Paraneptunicella aestuarii: one gene and its partner. The protein of the gene in region 2 interacts with the protein of the main gene of each other region in a pairwise test. Links are inferred from orthologs where the notes say so. Each region holds a gene or a part of one and is shown on either strand. Other genes may lie near its edges. The genes, in order: aceE and nth.

Region 1 (3,513 bases), 250 kb from region 2 along the record:
CTACGCGGCATTGCGTGGTTCCGAGGACGATTGCAATGCGCTGAAATCTGCCTTTAAACGTGTGCAGAATGAAGTGGCAACAGGCGCGATTTCTGATTTGGCGAAAGAGCTTGCTGATTTCTATCTCTGCATGGCAAAAGGTTCCCACAATATGGTGTTAAGCCATGTCATGGGCAACTTGATGTCACTGCTGAAAGAAAACATCGAGGCTAACTTGAAGATGTTGCAAGTACGTCCGGATGCTTGTGAAAAGATCCATAAGCAACGTGAAGTGATTGTGTCTGCCATTGTGGCTGGCAACCCTGAAAAGGCTCGCCATGCCAGCAATGAACACTTGGCTTTTATTGAACAAACCCTACTGGAAATTAATAGACAGGATTCGCGAATGCAACGTGCTTTGCGTCGCATTGAAATTACAAAAGAATAATAAGAAAGGCGGGACTGCCTTCGTCTATATGACATGCAGGAGTAACCAATGACCTTAGTGGTGAGCAGTTAGGTTTTGGCGTCTCCAACGATGAACAGGGTAAGTAGTATGGTGAAACACCATCCTTACTGAAGAACAACCAAACAAATAGGAACGCACCATGTCTGATATGATGCAACCTGATCTTGACCCACAAGAAACGCAAGAATGGCTTGATGCTTTAGAAGCCGTATTGGAAGAAGAAGGCGTAGACCGCGCGCATTTCTTGTTGGAAACGCTTATCGAGAAAGCCAGACGCACTGGGGCTCATTTACCTTTTAACGCAACAACTGCGTATATCAACACGATTCCTGCTGGTCAGGAACCGACGATGCCGGGCGACCAAACCATTGAGCATACTATCCGTTCAGCGATCCGCTGGAACGCACTGATGATGGTATTGCGTGGTTCCAAAAAGAATTTGGAACTCGGTGGACACATTTCCAGTTTTGCCTCATCTGCGATGCTTTATGACATCGGTTTTAACCATTTTTTCCGTGCACCTAATGATAATGACGGTGGTGACTACCTGTTTATTCAGGGGCACGTTGCACCGGGTATTTACTCACGTGCTTTCATTGAAGGCCGTTTGACTGAAGAACAGTTGGACAATTTCCGTCAGGAAGTCGATGGCAAGGGCTTGTCTTCTTATCCTCACCCTAAACTGATGCCTGATTTCTGGCAGTTCCCAACGGTATCGATGGGCTTGGGTCCAATGCAAGCCATTTATCTTGCTCGTTACCTGCAATATTTGACAGACCGTGGCATTAAAGATTGTTCTAACCAGCGCGTATGGTGTTTTATGGGCGATGGTGAGGTTGATGAGCCAGAAAGCTTGGGTGCAATCGGTTTGGCAACCCGTGAAGGGTTGGACAACCTGACTTTCGTTATCAACTGTAACTTACAGCGCTTAGACGGCCCTGTTCGTGGTAACGGCAAGATCATTCAGGAATTGGAAGGGACTTTCCGTGGTGCCGGTTGGGAAGTGATCAAGGTCATTTGGGGTCGCTACTGGGATCCTCTATTGGCCCGTGATACTTCTGGCAAGCTATTGCAGCTGATGAACGAAACCGTTGACGGTGAGTATCAGAACTTTAAAGCCAAAGGTGGTGCATTCACTCGTGAACACTTCTTTGGTAAGTATCCTGAACTAAAAGACATGGTTTCTAACATGTCTGACGATGATATCTGGCGCTTAAACCGTGGTGGTCACGATCCGGTCAAAGTGTATGCAGCCTACAAACGTGCTGTTGAAACCAAAGGTCGCCCACAGGTTATTTTGGCTAAGACCGTTAAAGGTTACGGCATGGGTGCTGCCGGTGAAGGTAAGAACATCGCTCACCAGGTTAAGAAGATGGATATGGACAGCATTCGTGCTTACCGTGACCGCTTCAATATTCCAATTAAAGATGAAGAGTTAGCTTCACTGCCTTACTACAAGTTTGATGACGAGAGTGAGGAAATGAAATACTTACGTACTCGTCGCGATGCATTAAATGGCTTTATGCCGCGTCGTTTGGCGAAGAGTACGGAAGAATTGCCTGCACCGCCGTTAAAAGCCTTTGATGCCGTGTTGAAAGGCTCTAATGATCGTGAAATTTCAACTACCATGGCTTTTGTCCGTATTTTGACAGCCATGCTCAAAGACAAGCAAATTGGTAAGCGCATTGTGCCAATCATCCCTGACGAAGCGCGTACTTTTGGTATGGAAGGCTTGTTCCGTCAAGTGGGTATTTATGCTCATGAAGGCCAGAAATACGAACCACAAGACGTGGATCAGGTTGCTTATTACCGCGAAGACAAGAAAGGTCAGGTATTACAGGAAGGTATCAACGAACTGGGCGCAATGGCTTCCTGGTTAGCGGCGGGTACGTCTTATTCCACCAATAACCTGCCAATGATCCCGGTTTATATTTACTACTCCATGTTTGGTTTCCAACGTATTGGTGACATGGCATGGGCGGCTGGTGACTCACAGGCTCGCGGTTTCCTGGTCGGTGGTACGGCAGGAAGAACCACACTGAATGGTGAAGGTTTGCAGCATCAGGATGGCCACAGCTTATTGCAAGCGAACATGATCCCGAACTGTATCAGTTACGACCCAACCTATGGTTATGAAGTTGCGGTTATCGTTCAAGACGGCTTGCGTCGTATGGGTGAAGAACAGGAAAACGTGTTCTATTACCTGACCGTGATGAACGAGAACTACATTCAACCTGAAATGCCTGAAGGTGTTGAGGAAGGTATCGTAAAAGGTATCTATAAACTGGATGATGTGGTTGCCAAAGACGCTAAAGCTGAAGTGAAGCTACTTGGTTCCGGCACTATTTTGTTACAGGTGCGTGAAGCTGCGAAGTTGTTGCAAGAAGAGTTTGGCATTAGTTCTGAGGTTTACAGTGTGACCTCGTTCAACGAATTGGGTCGTGATGGCCTGGATGTTGAGCGTTACAACATGCTGCACCCTGATGGTAATCAGAAAACGCCTTATATCACCAAAGTATTGGAGAAAGGCAATAAAGGGCCAACGATCGCTGCCACTGACTATCTGAAAGCTTATTCTGATCAGGTTCGAGCCTTTGTCCCGGGCGCTTATAAAGTGTTGGGTACAGACGGTTTCGGTCGTTCTGACAGCCGCGCTAACTTGCGTCATCACTTTGAAGTGGATGCCAAGTACATCGCCATCGCCAGCTTGTATGAATTAGTGAAAGCCGGTGATTTGGATAAATCCGTTCTGGTTGATGCGATGCAACGTTTCGACATCAATCCAGAGAAGATCAACCCGCTTTACGCGTAATTAGGAACAGGAGAACTTCTGATGGCAACTATGAAAGATGTACTCGTTCCTGATGTGGGCGGTGATGAAGTTGAAGTGATTGAAATCTGTGTCGCAGTTGGCGATACAGTCGAAGCAGAAGAAGCACTTATTACGGTTGAAAGTGATAAGGCCAGCATGGATATTCCGGCTCCTTTTAGCGGCGTTGTCGGCGAGATATTGGTTAAAGTGGGTGACAAAGTTAGTCAAAACACTTTGATCATGAAAATGTCTG
Region 2 (3,324 bases):
GTAGACAAGAGAAATGTAGATAAAGATACGGAAACAGGAGGCGCTTCCTGATGAATGAAACCGTACTGCGCCATGGCTTATTATTAGGTTTGTTTGCCCTTGTTACATCGGGTCTAATTGCACTCACACATTGGGCAACAGCCGATCGCATCGCGGCTCAAGAACGCCAAACCCTGTTAAATACGCTGAATAAAATCATCCCACCAGCACAATACAATAATGACGTAGCCAGCGACTGTACGCTGGTGAACGCACCTATTCTGTTTGGTCTGAATGAGTCAGGTAAATCAGCAAATCAGTCTTTGCACCTCTATCGCGCCCGTATGGACGACGCTCCGGTTGCACTTGCGGTGGAAGCCATTAGTCAGGATGGTTACAGCGGGCAAATCAAAATGCTGGTGTCACTGCTTGCCGATGGCAGCATAGGCGGCACCCGTATTATTGCTCACAAAGAAACCCCGGGATTGGGCGACAAAATCGAAGAGCGCGTGAGTAGCTGGATCACGGTTTTCAGTGGCGAACCAGCCGATAATGTTCACGACTCGGTTTGGGCAGTGAAAAAAGACGGCGGCAAATTTGATCAGTTCACCGGCGCAACCATCACACCAAGAGCCGTTGTAGCTGGCGTTGGCAACGCAGTGAAATATATGCAAACCCATTGGGATGAAGCCTTTTCCGCAAACGCGACTTGTGGAGCAAACGAATGAAAAAAGAACTCCTCGAATTAGCCTGGCAAGGCTTGTGGAAAAATAATCCTGCGCTGGTTCAGCTATTGGGTTTATGCCCGCTATTAGCGGTCACAGCCACCACCATTAACGGCTTGGGTTTGGGACTTGCTACCACCTTCGTATTGTTAGGCTCAAACTGCACCGTATCTGCCGTGCGCAATTATGTGCCGAAAGAAATCCGTATTCCGGTATTTGTGATGGTTATCGCCGCCTTTGTGACCATTATTCAACTGCTCATGAACGCCTTTACCTATAACCTGTATCTGGCTCTGGGCATATTCATTCCATTAATCGTTACCAACTGCGCCATTATTGGCCGCGCCGAAGCCTATGCATCCAAGAACCCCGTAAAACTGGCAGCAATGGATGGCTTGATGATGGGATTAGGCTTCACCGCTGTATTGGTCGTGTTGGGCTCAATGAGAGAACTATTGGGTAACGGAACTTTATTTGACGGGGCTCACTTGCTCTTTGGTGACTGGGCAAAAAGCCTGAAAGTCGTCGTTTTTGAAACCGACAGCCCTTTCTTGCTTGCAATATTGCCACCGGGAGCCTTCATCGGCATGGGCTTTTTAATCGCCTTGAAAAACGTCATGGACAAACGCTTGGAAGCCATCTTTGAGCCGAAAGAAGCGCCGCAAGAGATCCAACGAGCACGAGTTACAGCAGCCAATATTACCGACTCTGGTATATAAAAAGAGCAAGAGAAAGAACAACAACACCGACATGAATAAACAAAAACGCATTGAAATTCTTACTCGCTTACGAGACGACAACCCACACCCCACCACAGAACTAAACTACAGCTCTCCTTTTGAATTGCTGATTGCTGTGATCCTGTCGGCACAAGCAACGGATGTGGGCGTAAACAAAGCCACCGACAAATTATTCCCCGTAGCCAATACGCCGGAAGCGATTCTGGAACTGGGACTGGACGGACTCAAAGACTACATTAAAACCATCGGCTTATTTAACGCCAAAGCCGAAAACGTGATGAAAACCTGTCAAATACTGGTAGAGCAGCACAACTCAGAAGTCCCCGAAAACCGTGAAGCACTGGAAGCCCTACCCGGCGTAGGACGCAAAACAGCAAACGTAGTTCTGAATACAGCCTTCGGCTGGCTAAAAGATAATGAAGGTAGATACTTTATTGCGGTTGATACCCACATTCAACGCTTAGCCAATCGCACCGGTTATGCTAAGGGCAAGACTGTTGAGCAAACTGAACAAGCAATCATAAAAAATACACCGAATAAAGCTGAATTTATGTTTAACTTGCATCATTGGTTTATTTTACATGGTCGTTACGTATGTACTGCCCGAAATCCTAAATGCGGTAGCTGTATAATTGAGGATCTGTGTGAATTTAAGGATAAAACATGCGATTAAGAACGTCTTCTTTTACTGCTGCCAATTGGATGAGCCATGCTAAGAAGGATATAAATCTATGACCGAAAGATTAAACATAACACGCGGTGTAAATAAAAAGCCTGTAGCAACTGATGCCTTAATTAATTGTATCGATAATGTACAAAACATTACTGGAGAAACTTTTACTGGTTACCCTCTCATTGCAACTCCAGACGGTAAGTACTCCATTGATGCTACTTTAGTTAGCCCGTCAAAAGGAATCATACTTTTCGACTTAATAGAAGGTATGAATCTCGCAAATTATGAAGAACGTCAAGATGATTTAGCTAACAAGATCGAAGCTCGCTTAAAATTACACCGCGAACTGGTAAAAGGCAGACAGCTAGCCGTCCCATTACACGTAATTTCATTTGCGCCCGGAATGAATGACAACGACGTTGTCCTCGATGAACTCTATCCACTCGTCAATGAAAGATCACTCCCTGAACTATTGAATAGTATGGATTGGAATGAGGGTTCTGATGAGCTATACCGGATGACTTTATCAGCGGTAGAAAGCTTAAGTAGTATCCGAAAAAATCGATCAAAGCGCGAGGTGGTTCGTCCAGATTCACGTGGGGCGAAACTAAAACAGTTGGAAGACTCTATTGCGACTCTAGATCATAGGCAAAACAAGGCAGTTATCGAGACAGTAGATGGTGTTCAACGTATCCGAGGTCTAGCTGGTTCAGGGAAAACCATAGTACTAGCTCTTAAAGCTGCATATTTGCATACTCAATACCCAGATTGGCACATAGCTGTAACCTTCCATACTCGCTCCCTTAAAGGTCAATTTCGGAGATTGATAAATAACTTTTGTATTGAGCAAAGTGGTGAGGAGCCCGATTGGACAAAAATAAGAGTTGTTAATGCTTGGGGTGCACCTGGTGGAGACTCGCGAGACGGTATTTATTATCAATATTGTCGCGCTACCGGAGCAGAATTTTACGATTTCCGAAGTGCGGCCAATAAGTTTGGTGGTAATGAAAGAGCATTTGATGGTGCTTGTAGCGCCGCTTTGATTCATGAATCAGAAGCAGCACAACTCTACGATGTAATACTTACGGATGAAGCTCAAGACTTCGCACCAAGCTTTCTAAAACTTTGTTATTCAATGTTGAAACAACCCAAACGACTCGTATATGCCTATGACGAACTCCAGAATCTTTCTGGAACTTCACTTCCT

Evidence for each region.
Region 1: the proteins of nth (region 2) and aceE interact in binary tests that used the Escherichia coli proteins (3 or more experiments, as listed by UniProt). The link is inferred for Paraneptunicella aestuarii from one-to-one orthologs.

Annotation. Positions count from the first base shown.
Region 1 is NZ_CP074570.1:3,990,135-3,993,647, reverse strand. The notes cover bases 278-3,460. They hold aceE (pyruvate dehydrogenase (acetyl-transferring), homodimeric type), read left to right. Parts: upstream 278-587; coding sequence 588-3,260; downstream 3,261-3,460. Other genes in these bases: aceF (dihydrolipoyllysine-residue acetyltransferase), read left to right, coding at 3,282-3,460; KIH87_RS15375 (GntR family transcriptional regulator), read left to right, coding at 278-427. Outside these bases: more of KIH87_RS15375, read left to right, coding at 1-277; more of aceF, read left to right, coding at 3,461-3,513. UniProt on the Escherichia coli protein: Component of the pyruvate dehydrogenase (PDH) complex, that catalyzes the overall conversion of pyruvate to acetyl-CoA and CO(2).
Region 2 is NZ_CP074570.1:3,742,163-3,745,486, forward strand. Bases 292-3,285 are described here. They hold nth (endonuclease III), read left to right. Parts: upstream 292-1,454; coding sequence 1,455-2,117; downstream 2,118-3,285. Other genes in these bases: rsxG (electron transport complex subunit RsxG), read left to right, coding at 292-707; KIH87_RS14350 (electron transport complex subunit E), read left to right, coding at 704-1,423; KIH87_RS14360 (DEAD/DEAH box helicase), read left to right, coding at 2,176-3,285. In the rest of the region: electron transport complex subunit RsxD, read left to right, coding at 1-51; more of rsxG, read left to right, coding at 51-291; more of KIH87_RS14360, read left to right, coding at 3,286-3,324. UniProt on the Escherichia coli protein: DNA repair enzyme that has both DNA N-glycosylase activity and AP-lyase activity. The DNA N-glycosylase activity releases various damaged pyrimidines from DNA by cleaving the N-glycosidic bond, leaving an AP (apurinic/apyrimidinic) site.